4 regions of the Photobacterium makurazakiensis genome follow, and region 3 is predicted to be linked to each of the others. Evidence: predicted binding sites of a transcription regulator. Region 3 holds the regulator's gene; each other region holds the start of a gene.
What was found. Region 3 encodes CRP, which controls carbon source genes, mostly activating them, when cyclic AMP is high. Its sites were predicted from a motif close to TGTGANNNNNNTCACA; they were not measured.

Region 1 (3,472 bases), on a different contig from region 3:
TTGGCATAATCGACATGAAAACCGTCGGCAATAATGCCTGTATAGACGTCTGGCGTATCGTAAATCGCACCAACCATTCCCGGTTCGCGACCAGCAATAGGGGTCATGGCATTGAACAGGTGGGTGGCAAAGCTAATACCAGATGCAAAGCCTTTACGTGCTTCAACATAAGTTGCGTTGGTATGTCCTGCCGATACAACAACACCGGCATCGACCAGTTTTTCGATATGTTCGTGCGAGTTTAGCTCGGGTGCGAGCGTCACTTTAGTGACAACATCAGCATTAGCGCAGATTGTATCGATCATCGCGTCGTCAGAGCGGCGGATATGGTCAACAGAGTGAATACCTTTTTTCATGACATTAAGGTAAGGACCTTCAAGGTGCAGACCTAATGAATGATTCTGGTATTGGCTTTGGTACTCACGCTCGGCAGCAATGACTGCTTTCATGTCTTCGTCAGACGATGTAATCAGTGTCGGTAAGAAGCTTGTACAACCTGATTTCAGGTTGGCACGGTGCATGGTATGGATGGTATCTGCGTTAATTTCATCATTAAGCATGACACCACCACAGCCATTTAGCTGTAGATCGATAAAGCCTGCTGTTAGATTTGCACCATTAAGATCACGGGTTTCAATATCAGCGGGTAATTCTGCAATTGGGCAGACAGCGTGAATGTTCACGCCGTCAATAATGACGGCGTGGTTATTCAGCACATCGCTACCGGTATAAATGCGGCAATTGGTTAGCGCGTACATGAACAAATCCTTTTATTACAGGTTATTGATGTTATTAGCTTCTAGTTCTTTGAAGTACTTAACAGTCTTCACTTTCAGTTCTTGCGTTGAAGGCTCATCACAAACAATCAATGATTTAGGGTGAAGTTGAAGTGCTGAAACTGTCCATAGGTGGTTTACTGAACCTTCAACAGCAGCCTCTAGTGCAAGGGCTTTGTTATGGCCTGTAACCAGAACCATGATTTCAGCAGAATCTAATAGAGTACCCACACCAATTGTTAGTGCGTACTTTGGTACTTGGTTCATGTCACCATCGAAGAAACGTGAATTAGCGATACGAGTATCTTCTGTTAACGTTTTGATACGAGTGCGCGATGCTAGAGAAGATGCTGGCTCGTTAAATGCGATATGGCCATCGTTACCAACGCCACCCATGAACAGGTTAATACGGCCATAAGACTTAATTTTATCTTCGTAACGCTGGCATTCAGCGTCATGGTCATCAGTATTACCGTTAAGTAAGTTGATGTTTTCTTCTTGGATATCAACGTGCTTGAAGAAATTGTTGAACATGAAGCTGTGGTATGATTCTGGGTGATCCGATGGGATACCGATATATTCATCCATGTTAAACGTTACGACATGCTTGAAACTTACTTCTCCAGCCTCATAAAGCTCAATAAGGCGTTTGTAAGTTGCGAGGGGGGTGCCACCTGTTGGCAGGCCTAGCACGAAAGGACGTTCCGCTGTTGGCTCAAATTTGTTAATACGATCAGCAATATAGCGTGCTGACCACAAACCTACTTCTTTCGCTTTATTCAGTGGGATTAGTCTCACGGTGACACCTCATTCCAAGTTTAAATATCGATAAAATCTTAGCGTGTTCACGCCTTTGTTTTGGATAATAAAATAAGTTTTATGATCGAGCTAGCAAAATCGCCTTATTATTGGTTATACAGGTGACAAAGATCACAAATGATGACGTTTTAATTTGCGGGGCGAAATTAATTTCTTAAACTGCAGGTAACTTAATCGGATAACCAAAATAAGTTATCAGTTTTACATCTAAGACAACCATAGGGGGAACTAAGGGTGAACATTCTTGGATATTTTCAAAAAGTAGGTAAAGCATTGATGGTGCCAGTCGCCACTCTGCCTGCCGCAGCAATTTTAATGGGTATTGGTTACTGGATTGATCCAAATGGTTGGGGTGCAAACAGTGCACTTGCAGCTTTTTTGATTAAAGCTGGTGCCGCAATTATTGATAACATGTCTGTACTGTTTGCAATCGGTGTTGCTTACGGTATGTCGAAAGATAAAGATGGTGCAGCAGCACTTGCTGGTTTCGTTGGCTTCTTAGTTGTTACAACATTACTTTCTCCTGGATCAGTTGCACAAATCCAAGGTATAGACCCAAGCGCAGTACCGGCTGCATTTGGTAAAATCAGCAACCAGTTTGTTGGTATCCTTGTGGGTATTGTTTCAGCTGAAATCTATAACCGTTTCTCAACAGTTGAACTGCACAAAGCATTGGCGTTCTTCTCTGGTAAGCGCCTAGTACCTATCCTAACGTCTTTTGCTGGTATTCTGATTGCCTTCATCCTTATGTACATCTGGCCTGCTGTATACGGTGGTCTAGTAAACTTCGGTGAAAGCATTCAAGGTATGGGTGAAGTGGGTGCTGGTCTTTACGCATTCTTTAACCGTCTACTAATCCCTGTTGGTCTTCACCACGCTCTAAACTCAGTATTCTGGTTTGACGTAGCAGGTATTAACGATATCCCTAACTTCCTTGGTGGCGCGAAATCAATCGCTGAAGGTACAGCAACTGTCGGTGTTACAGGTATGTACCAAGCTGGTTTCTTCCCAATCATGATGTTTGGTCTACCTGGTGCTGCTCTTGCGATGTACCACACGGCTAAAGCGAAGAATAAAGAAAAAGTTGCTTCAATCATGATTGCAGCTGGTTTCGCATCATTCTTCACCGGTGTTACAGAGCCGCTAGAATTTGCATTCATGTTCCTAGCACCTGGCCTATACGTTGTTCACGCAGTGCTAGCGGGTATCTCTGTATACATCGCAGCATCAATGCAGTGGATTGCAGGCTTCGGCTTCTCAGCAGGTCTTGTAGATATGGTTCTATCTACACGTAACCCACTAGCTGTTAACTGGTACATGCTAATCGTTCAGGGCTTCGTATTCTTCGCGCTTTACTACTTCATCTTCCGTGCTGTAATCGTTAAGTTCAACCTGAAAACACCAGGCCGTGAAGACGATGATGTAGAAGAAGGTGCAGTTCAAGGTTCTAAAGAAACTGGCGAGCTAGCTCAGCAATATGTTAAAGCTCTTGGTGGCCACGAAAACCTAGAGAACATTGATGCATGTATCACTCGTTTACGTTTGACACTAAAAGACAGCAGCCTAGCTGACGAGAAGCAACTAAAAGCTCTTGGCGCTATGGGTGTGGTTAAACTAGGTTCAAACAACCTACAGGTTATTCTTGGCCCACTGGCTGAAATCGTTGCTGGCGAAATGAAAAAAATGCCTTCAATTACGAAGTAACCATCATAAGATGAAGTAATTACGCCTGTAGTAATTAACTCGAATAATCGGCCTCCATTTGGAGGCCGTTTTTTTTAGTCGCAATAGATCCAACCGTCCTCTGAAATACTTTTGCCTTGCCTTGCCTTGCCTTGCATTAACAATCCTTTGAATAGCGATTATATAGTTGCGTT
Region 2 (3,472 bases), on a different contig from region 3:
TCCGCTAATACATGTCGGTTGGGGTTTACGAGAAAATCACCTCGGTAACCATCAACAATCACTTGGCAGTTATGGATTTTCTCAGGAACAAAATCAACCCCCATAATTGCCGGGATCCCTAATGCCCGCGATAAAATAGCAGCATGAGAGTTCGCTGCACCTTCTTGCGAAACAACAGCGGCAAGTTTGCCTTTAGGGACACTTGCGAGCATGGCGGCTGTTAATTCTCGTGTGAGCAATACAACGGGCTCTTCCCATTGATGCTCAGCAACATTTTCATTATGAAGGAAATATAATAAACGTTGGCCTAATTCGCGGATGTCATGCGCACGCTCTTTGAGGTAGTTGTCTTTCATTTGAGCAAAGCGCGTCGAGTAGCTTTCCACCACCTGCCGAATTGCCCATTCGGCTAAATCGCCATCAGAAACTTTGGCAAATAAATCTTTTCGCAACATCGGATCATTGAGCAAATGACTGAATAGGTCGAAAATAGCCAAGGTTTCTTTGTGTAACTCACTATCAAACCGTTTTCTCAATCGGCGAAATTCAGCACTGGCTAATTCAATTGCAATACTCAACCGCTCTTGTTCAGACTCGCGGTCAAGGCAAGATGCAGGGTAAACCGTCTCCAATCTTGGCTGGTTATCGTCCCACCAAGCCCGAGCAACAGCAACGCCCGTTGAGGCCGCAGAGCCAACTAAATGCAGGCCGTTATGCTGATCAAGCCACATACCTTGTGCTTTTGCATGCGCCAACAAAACAGCCAACTGCGCCGCCAGCGTAACCATGAAAGACTCTTCACTTTCATCAAATTCACGTTGCTGGCGCTGCTGAATAACCAATACGCCCAATACTTGGCGTTGGTGAATAATAGGCGTACCGAAGAACGAGCAGAAGGATTCCTCCCCCGTACCCGGAAGATGTTTGAAGTGGGGATGATGGCGGGCATCGGCAACGTTTATGGGTTCAGCACGCTCTCCGACTAACCCAACTAACCCTTCACCAAACGCCAGTCCAGCATGGCGATGAGGTTTTTTCAGCCCTTGTGTCGCCATCAAGGTATACTGCTGACGTTTATGATCAGCAATATAAATGGAACAGCACTCTGTTTTCATTGCTCGACAAGTACTAATAACCAACTGATCCAATGCTTCGATCAAATTAGGGGCACTTGCTACTTTTTCGACAATTTCTCTCAGTTGCGTCAGCATATCTCGCCTTGTCCCACGTTATGCTGGGGTATCCCATTTTATGGCTAGGTTACCCTCGCTTACCCCGGCGCTTTTTGCGTTCTTTAAACGGCATTGCCATAGCAGCGAACTCTTTTAGTGCACGACGGTAAACATCACGCTTAAAAGACACAACCTGCCTAACCGGATACCAATAACTGACCCACCGCCAGCCATCAAATTCCGGCGTACTGCCGCGTTGCATATTAACCTTTGACTCATCACATTCTAAACTCAGCAAAAACCACTTTTGTTTTTGTCCGATACAAACAGGCTTAGAGTCCCAGCGAACCAATCGCTTGGGTAATTTATAGCGAAGCCAATGACGACTTGACGCCAAAATTCGTACATCTTTCTTGGTTAGCCCCACTTCCTCGTAGAGCTCCCGATACATGGCTTGCTCCGGGGTTTCCCCTTCATCAATGCCACCTTGCGGAAACTGCCAGGAATGTTGTCCATATCGTCGAGCCCAGAATACTTCGCCATGGCTATTACAGATCACAATACCCACATTTGGGCGGTATCCATCGCCATCAATCACTGGACGACCTCAAGTATAAATCTTTATTAATAGTGATTTTTTCACAGACCACCCTATGGGTAAACAAACATTCTAATTTATCAGCGCTTTTTCCTACCTAAGCCTCATATTCTGGATAACTTCCCCACACGGTTTGTTTTATAAACAACCGAATGAGACCTAGGGCACATTTATACACGTTTTCTGTGGATAGATTTGTGAAGAAGCCTTAAACACCCTGAAAAAACAATCATAACGAAATAAAAAAAACATAGATACAAAAATTAAAACCGCTTCAATTAAGAATTTAAAACAAACACTTAAAAAAACATCATCACTTAAAATAGCAATAAGCATCATGATAAAGCAAAGCCAAAATATCGATCGGTCAAAGATCGACCAATCCTGACTTTACCCACAACAAACAATCAACACCGATGAAAAACCCACCACAACAGTGCTCAATAAGCCAGCTAACCCCTGTATAAATAGTCAGTAATGATAAAATTAAATAAATTCGCCGCTCATCCTGTGGATATCTTTAGAAAAGATCATATTTTCAGCACCTCATCATGCCATTTTTACTCGTTCTCTGGTGTATACCCCAACCTAAACCCACGATCAAGATCAATAAAATCAATAAGTTAAAAGTATACCGCATGCATATAAAACCATTTATTAACAGCAGTTCGAAAATGATCGTCTATTTTTTCATCAATATGTTATTTTCTACTTAATTCCAGATTCGGCTTTTGTTTTGGCTATGGTAGGATCCCTCCCCCGTTATCGATGGTATCGAATATGCGCTCAACACCCACAACAGAGCATGAGTTACTCACTAGAGCTCAGGCACTTGCAGGCTTAACACTTGGCGAACTCGCCCATGACGCTGGCATCGTTCCTCCCCCCGATCTAAAACGTGATAAAGGGTGGGTTGGACAGTTGCTAGAATGGCATTTGGGTGCGACAGCAGGCAGCAAACCCGTGCCTGATTTTGTTGAGCTCGGTATCGAGCTTAAGACGATTCCAATCGGTTACAATGGCCGCCCCCTTGAGACAACATTTGTCTGTGTCGCACCACTCATTGGGCTACAAGGTCTTAGTTGGGAAAATAGTCATATTCGCCATAAGCTGGCTAGAGTTTTGTGGATACCTGTAGAAGGGGAGCGTGATATTCCCTTAGCTGATCGCCATGTCGGCTCGCCGTTACTTTGGAGCCCATCGCACGAAGAAGAGCTTCAGCTTAAACAAGACTGGGAAGAGCTCATGGATATGATCGTACTTGGCCGAGTTGAACAAATCACGGCACGCCATGGCGAAGTACTACAACTCAGACCCAAAGCAGCCAATAGCAAGGCGTTAACCGAAGCGTATGGTGCAAATGGGCAGCCAATAAAAACCTTACCACGCGGTTTTTACCTCAAAACACACTTTACGGCAGGGTTACTGGAACGTTACTTTGTTATCTAGCACTATAAGGAAATGGTCATATCCTCACGACAGTTAGAGACTTGTCCGTCGGGTGAAAATTCGTCATAGGGATCTGTTACCCGTAAAATAACCGAACGAAAACCAAGCGGACGTAAAAAATTCTTGGCTTGCTCAATCGACTGAAACTTGATCATTTCATCGCTATCACCTTTTAACGGAACAAGTTTATTTTTAAACTCAACTTCAACCAAGTAATCAGAGCATCCCGCATAACTGGTTAAAATACACATCG
Region 3 (3,472 bases):
TTACCGGATGAGGAATATTTTGGTCCCTTGTTGCAGGTCGTGCGTTATGACGGTTTAACCCAAGCCGTTGAGAAGGCAAATAATACCCGTTATGGCTTATCAGCAGGGCTGATCTCAACTGATGACGGTGAATGGCAGTACTTTATCGACCATATTCGGGCTGGCATTGTGAACCGTAACCGTCAATTGACGGGAGCTAGTGGGGATGCACCTTTTGGTGGACCGGGTGCTTCTGGCAACTTGCGGCCAAGTGCTTATTATGCCGCTGACTATTGTGCGTACCCAATGGCATCAATGGAAGGTGATCAACCTGAATTGCCGGCGCAGTTGTCGCCAGGGATCTGTATATAGGCACATTTTTCAGGTATTCCGTTTTATCGACCAGCTAAGAGGATGTGATATTCATGGAAAGGGTTGTGCAATTATTTGATGGCTTATGGCAAGACTATACTCAGCGTTTATGCCCCTCTGCTGCACAGGTGCATGATTTACTCACAGAAGATGAGCCGTTGCTGAATGACCATATTGCGTTACGGACGTTTAATTTGCCTAAAGTGGGTCTGGATAGGCTAGCGGCACCGTTTATCGCATTGGGTTATAAACCTTGTGGTAAGTATCACTTTGAAGCAAAGAAACTTTATGCTGAGCACTTTGAGCATCCAAATCCAAATGCCCCGAAAGTATTCATCAGTGAATTGCTAGTAGGGCAGTTTAGCTCGTTGCTACAGCAAACCGTACGAGAGCTTGTTGATCAAGTACCAGAAGCGGCGATGCGTGATCCTGCCTTCCTGCATGGTGGGCGGCGTTGGGACCTCGATTATGCCACTTATGAGTTGCTGGTAGCAGAAAGCGAATATGCAGGGTGGTTAGCCGCGCACGGTTTTGGTGCCAACCATTTTACAGTCAGTATTAATCAGCTTGAGCAGTTTACTGAGGTCAAAGAGGTAAATCATTTACTTCGTCATAATGGCTTTTCGATCAATGAGTCGGGGGGCGATGTGAAAGGCAGCCCTGAGGTGATGCTAGAGCAATCGGCAACGATTGCTGATACCGTTGATGTTGGCTTTACCGATGGGGTGTTTAGTATCGCGGGAGGGTTTTATGAATTTGCTAAGCGCTATGCTGCACCTGACGGTGAGTTATATCGTGGCTTTGTTGAAGCCTCGGCGGATAAAATCTTCGAAAGCACCCACGTGAAGAAAGACTGATCCGTAGGCGTTAAAGGTGATTAACCCTATAGCCCACTGTAATGAAATACGGTGGGCTTATCGTATGCGATAAGAGTAAAACGTGTTTGGGGAAGGCTAATGGCACAGGCTATCAAGTGGTGTGATCCCGAATTCATGCTTAGTAAGTTGTCCTTTATGGCATGGTGAAGCCGTTTGTTGTTCACAATAGTGACGATGCCCGCTAAAGCCTGTCATCTCTATTGTTGGGGGAAGAGGAGCAATAACGCTCGTATTGCTTGCCGGTAAGCCATTTGCTGAAAAGCGTTCGAGGTCCATATCGATTTCATCCATGTGAATGACGTATTATCACTTACGCCAGATATGCACAATGTAGCACTTGGTGGTGAGGATACAAGGACGAAAAAGTGAGCAATACGGCAAAAATACCATTTCGGTATGAATTCCCGGATCAAAAAAGCCGCCCGAGGCGGCTTTTTACTATCAATGATGGCACGCGAAATTAACGTGTACCGTATACCACGATAGTTTTACCGTGAGCAGAGATTAGGTTCTGCTCTTCCAGCATTTTCAAAATACGACCAACAGTTTCACGAGAACAACCCACGATCTGGCCAATTTCTTGGCGAGTGATCTTGATTTGCATACCGTCAGGGTGCGTCATCGCATCTGGTTGCTTCGCAAGATTTAGAAGTGTCTGAGCGATACGGCCAGTCACATCTAGGAAAGCAAGATCACCTACTTTCTGGCTTGTAACCTGAAGACGGTTTGCCATTTGAGCAGACAAACGCATCAGAATATCAGGGTTAACTTGAATAAGCTGGCGGAATTTCTTGAAAGAAATCTCTGCGACTTCACAAGGGGTTTTTGCTCGAACCCAAGCGGTACGCTCTTGGCCTTCTTCGAACAAGCCTAATTCACCGATAAAGTCACCCTGGTTTAGGTAAGACAAGATCATTTCCTTGCCTTCTTCATCCTTGATTAGGACAGCCACAGAACCTTTAACAATGTAGTAGAGCGTTTCAGCTTTTTCACCCGCATGAATCAAAGTACTCTTTGACGGGTATTTATGAATGTGGCAATGCGAAAGAAACCACTCTAGAGTTGGATCTGTTTGAGGTTTACCTGGAACCATATTACTAACTTCCTCTGTGTTTGTTGCCCAACAACGACGTCCATCAAAAAAGGGCTGGGCCTATACTTGGTGTTCGTCGCTTAGGATATTCAGTCAACAGCTGGGCTGCAAGCTCACGTGAATAATTAGTTCAAAGTTTATCTTTTTTCAGCATGTATTTCTTGATATTGATCTATCGAGAATGGTCATTTAGTAGTCATAAGTGTGCACATGATCACACAGTTGCTATATTGTCACTAATTACCCTATAAGTAGTAAGGAAAAACAAATGCAATCACGAGTGAAATGGGTCGAGAATATGACCTTTTTAGGACAGTCAAATTCTGGCCATAGTGTGGTTATGGATGGCAATGGGGGAGAAAAAGCACCAAGCCCAATGGAGATGGTATTGATGGCGGCTGGGGGGTGTAGCTCGGTTGATGTGGTTGATGGGTTGAAATCAGCTGGGCAGAAAATTACGGGCTGTGAAGCGCGAATTTCATCTGAGCGCCGTGAGCAAGCCCCCCGTATTTTTACTTCAGCGAACTTGCATTTCGTGGTGACAGGTCATGATCTCGATGAAGCGCTAGTAGCAAAAATTGTTGCTGATTCGCTAGAGAAGTATTGCTCGGTGTGTTTGATGCTTGGTGAAGGTGTTGAAATGACGCACTCTCATGAAGTGATTGGCGCCTAATTCGAAATTGCGGTGAAGAGATCCAAGCCCCTAAAAAGGGGCTTGAGTTTTATCATTTAACCGATTTTTCCTGTTTCGATCAGTTTTTGGATCAACGGGCGCATGATTAGCTCCATGGCAAAGCTCATTTTTCCACCCGGAACCACCAGTGTATTGTGGCGTGACATAAATGATCCTTGGATCATCGATAGCAAATAAGGGAAGTCGACATTTTTGATCCCGCGAAATCGGATCACGACAAAACTCTCATCCAAGCTTGGAATAGCTTTGGCGCTGAATGGGTTTGAGGTATCAACGGTAGGTACGCGCTGAAAGTTAATATGGGTACGAGAAAACTGAGGCGTAATATAATTGAGATAGTCATCCATCGATCGCACAATCGATTCCATTACCGCTTCTCGTGAATGGCCGCGATCGCGGGTATCCCGAACAATCTTTTGAATCCACTCTAAGTTGACGATTGGTACCATGCCAATC
Region 4 (3,472 bases), on a different contig from region 3:
ATGAAAGTGCGCTAACGGGGGAGTCTGTACCTGTCGATCGTTTGGCTGGCGAACAAGTGATGGCTGGTGCCTTAGTCGCCGATAGAGTCGTTCGCTTAAAAATCACATCAGAGCAGGGTGATAACGCCATTGATCGCATCTTGCACCTTATTGAGGATGCAGAGTCTCGTAAGGCACCGCTGGAGCGTTTTGTCGACCGATTTAGCCGTTGGTATACCCCTGCGATGATTGTACTCGCAGCGTTGGTTGTTGTGATCCCACCACTGATGTTTGGCCAAGCATGGGATGAATGGCTATATAAAGGTTTAACCTTGTTACTTATTGCTTGCCCTTGTGCTCTGGTTATCTCTATTCCTGCCGCAATTACGTCAGGTTTAGCTGCAGCAACTCGTCGAGGAGCATTGATTAAAGGTGGTGCTGCCCTTGAACAACTTGGTCATATCGAAACTGTTGCATTTGATAAAACAGGTACGCTAACAGAAGGTAAGCCTGTAATGACTGATATCGTGAGTTGGGATGGTGATGAAGATAAGTTACTTCGCCAGTCAGCTGCGGTAGAAATGGGTTCGGCTCACCCATTAGCAAAAGCAGTAATTAATGCAGCAGAGCAACGGGGTTTAATGGTAACAGAAGCAGAGCAGCGTGAAGCACTAGCAGGTCGTGGTATTCAGGGTATTACAGACGGTGACTTGTTGGTACTTGCAGCAGCAGATCGTCTACCACAAGGTGTTGAGCTGACCGAGTCGCAGACAGCGCAAGCTTATCAACTAGAAGGTGAAGGTAAAACCTTGGTTGTTGCTGTCCGTAACCAGCAGCCTGTGGGACTGATTGCATGGCGAGACAACTTACGTGAAGACAGTGAGAAAGCCATTAAGGCACTGAAGGCGATGGGTATTCACTCTGTAATGCTAACCGGCGATAACCCAAGAGCTGCAGCAGCAATTGCCAAAGAAATCGGCATTGATTTCAGTGCTGGTTTATTGCCAGAAGATAAAGTGAAAGAAGTTGAATTGGCAAATCAAACCAAGCGTGTTGCTATGGTGGGTGATGGCATCAACGATGCACCTGCAATGAAAACAGCCTCGATTGGTATTGCCATGGGCGGCGGTACAGATGTAGCGTTGGAAACTGCAGATGCGGCACTAACACACAATCGAATTTCTGAACTGCCAATGATGATTGCTCTATCTAAAGCGACGTTGGCGAATATTCGTCAGAATGTCATTTTGGCACTCGGTTTAAAAGGGGTATTCCTTATCACAACACTGTTTGGCTTGACTGGACTTTGGGTGGCGGTACTGGCCGATAGCGGGGCGACTGCGTTGGTTACATTGAACGCATTAAGGTTGTTGAAATTTAAAGCGGATGACTAAATAAAGTTGTTACAAGCTTAGTACCCAGCGAAAGGCATCACGAAAGTGGTGCCTTTTTTCTATCTGCGCTCATAGAGAGAAATGTGATAGCTCGCAAAGGATAACGATTGAGTGAGGCCTCTGTCACAATAAAATGTAATTTGAAATTGTTTGTTTTTCTGTTTGTGTGACATATGTCACTCAAATGCTGGCGGCTATAGGCTATCGTTATTTGGTGTTTCGCGAGCACTCTTTTGCGATAAAGTTGAAAGAGTACTTCCAAAACAATAATTAAGTGTAGCCGCTAATCTTGTTCCCCCTATATCTGCGGCAATAATAATGAAAGGATCTGATTATGTCTGACAACGCAGTTTTCCATCTTGGTGTAAATAAAGCGGACCTTAACGGTGCAGAGCTTGCCATTATTCCTGGCGATCCTGCTCGCGTTGAAAAAATTGCCAACCTAATGGATAACCCTGAATTTTTAGCGAGCTCTCGTGAGTACACGGTGTTCCGCGCTAAGCTAGATGGTAAATCTGTTGTTGTATGTTCGACGGGTATTGGTGGTCCTTCAACTTCAATCGCCGTTGAAGAACTGGCGCAGTTGGGTGTACGTACCTTCCTACGTGTCGGTACTACAGGTGCAATCCAACCTCATATTAATGTGGGTGACATGATTGTATCGACAGGCTCTGTGCGTTTAGACGGTGCAAGCCTACATTTTGCACCAATGGAATTCCCTGCGGTTGCAGATTTCGCCGTAGCGACTGCAATGAAAGCAGCTTGTGATGACGATGGTGCAACAGTACATACTGGTGTAACAGCTTCGAGTGATACCTTCTACCCAGGTCAAGAGCGTTACGATACGTTCTCTGGCCGTGTTGTTCGCCGTTTCCAAGGCTCAATGAAAGAGTGGCAGGAAATGGGTGTGCTTAACTTTGAAATGGAATCTGCAACATTGCTAACAATGTGTGCGAGCTCTGGCTTACGTGCGGGTTGTGTGGCGGGTGTTATTATCAACCGTACTCAGGAAGAAACACCTGATCATGCAACGTTGAAAGTAACAGAAGCGCGTTCTATCAAAGTTGTTGTAGAAGCTGCACGCAAGATGTTAGCCGAGTAATTCAATCACGTTACTAGCTTAGAATTTAAAAACCAGTGCTTTGCACTGGTTTTTTTATGTCTTCAAAATTAAATTGAATAACGTTATCGAAATTATCAGATATATAACTTAATGAGTCATGCCCAAAAATCACAAAAAAATGTCGCATGAATATGCAATTACATTTCTGCTATAAACTGTTATTTTTATACACGAGAAGAATGTTACATTCGCAATGTTGATGAAACATTTGTGTTCTTTATTCCTCTATTTATATTCGTATTATTACGAACGGTTGGTTATTACTAAGTTTTACTGGAATAAGTGTGAAGTTTATCTAATTGTGTCGGTTACAATATGCTTATTTATCAATAGTTTTTGTTACGAACAAAGTATAAACCTCCCTGTGATCTTGATTCGTTTTAGTTAAAATTGGTAAAAATAACATTGTGACATTGAGTCAACTTATATTTATATAAGTGAATGATACTTCAGTATTGAATGGGTTTTATGCGAATGGATTTTGATATTTATCTTGGTAAAAAAATTTACTGTGATTTCGATCTATTTTAGTTAATCTTTTACCTTCTATTATCCCCTCCAGATTTTAACGTGCTGAGAAGCATCAATAAAAATACCGCTCGCATTAAAACATAAGCCAATTAGGTAATAACGGTGAGCGTCTATCGGGGGATTCTGAATGACTTTTCGTAAAACTTGTCTAGCAGTAGTAATCGGTTCAGCCATTGCGTTAGCTGGGTGTAATAGCAGTAGTAGTAAAACCGAGAAAACGGCGGGGCTACCAAATAGCGATTTCACCAATGTAATCGACCGCACCGGTTCGCCGGAATACCTACGTGATTACGATGAATACAGTAATCTTAATTATAATGCTTTTGTTGATAATGGCGCATGGCACGGCCACTTATTACCTGCTGATGAGAAAGGTTACGGTGCTTTTGGCGGCATCATGCAAGTCACTCAAGAATATGCTCACTTTATGTCGGGTCAAGAGTTT

Region 1: the regulator CRP is predicted to act here: its motif matches at 1,696-1,711, upstream of nagE (N-acetylglucosamine-specific PTS transporter subunit IIBC).
Region 2: the regulator CRP is predicted to act here: its motif matches at 1,924-1,939, upstream of rppH (RNA pyrophosphohydrolase).
Region 4: the regulator CRP is predicted to act here: its motif matches at 1,539-1,554, upstream of udp (uridine phosphorylase).

The regions. Positions count from the first base shown of each region.
Region 1 is NZ_JAKJSJ010000009.1:401,803-405,274, reverse strand. Features, by position in the region: gene nagA (N-acetylglucosamine-6-phosphate deacetylase) at 1-758, opposite strand, end outside; gene nagB (glucosamine-6-phosphate deaminase) at 774-1,574, opposite strand; gene nagE (N-acetylglucosamine-specific PTS transporter subunit IIBC) at 1,830-3,299, shown strand.
Region 2 is NZ_JAKJSJ010000012.1:110,103-113,574, forward strand. Features, by position in the region: gene ptsP (phosphoenolpyruvate--protein phosphotransferase) at 1-1,211, opposite strand, end outside; gene rppH (RNA pyrophosphohydrolase) at 1,261-1,770, opposite strand; gene mutH (DNA mismatch repair endonuclease MutH) at 2,551-3,219, shown strand; gene L4D09_RS05155 (DUF6482 family protein) at 3,222-3,472, opposite strand, start outside.
Region 3 is NZ_JAKJSJ010000013.1:191,313-194,784, forward strand. Features, by position in the region: gene astD (succinylglutamate-semialdehyde dehydrogenase) at 1-351, shown strand, start outside; gene L4D09_RS06450 (DUF1338 domain-containing protein) at 405-1,208, shown strand; gene L4D09_RS06455 (hypothetical protein) at 1,305-1,505, opposite strand; gene crp (cAMP-activated global transcriptional regulator CRP) at 1,690-2,322, opposite strand; gene L4D09_RS06465 (OsmC family protein) at 2,591-2,995, shown strand; gene L4D09_RS06470 (phosphoribulokinase) at 3,052-3,472, opposite strand, start outside.
Region 4 is NZ_JAKJSJ010000009.1:76,847-80,318, reverse strand. Features, by position in the region: gene L4D09_RS00710 (zinc/cadmium/mercury/lead-transporting ATPase) at 1-1,373, shown strand, start outside; gene udp (uridine phosphorylase) at 1,708-2,475, shown strand; gene ygjK (alpha-glucosidase) at 3,155-3,472, shown strand, end outside.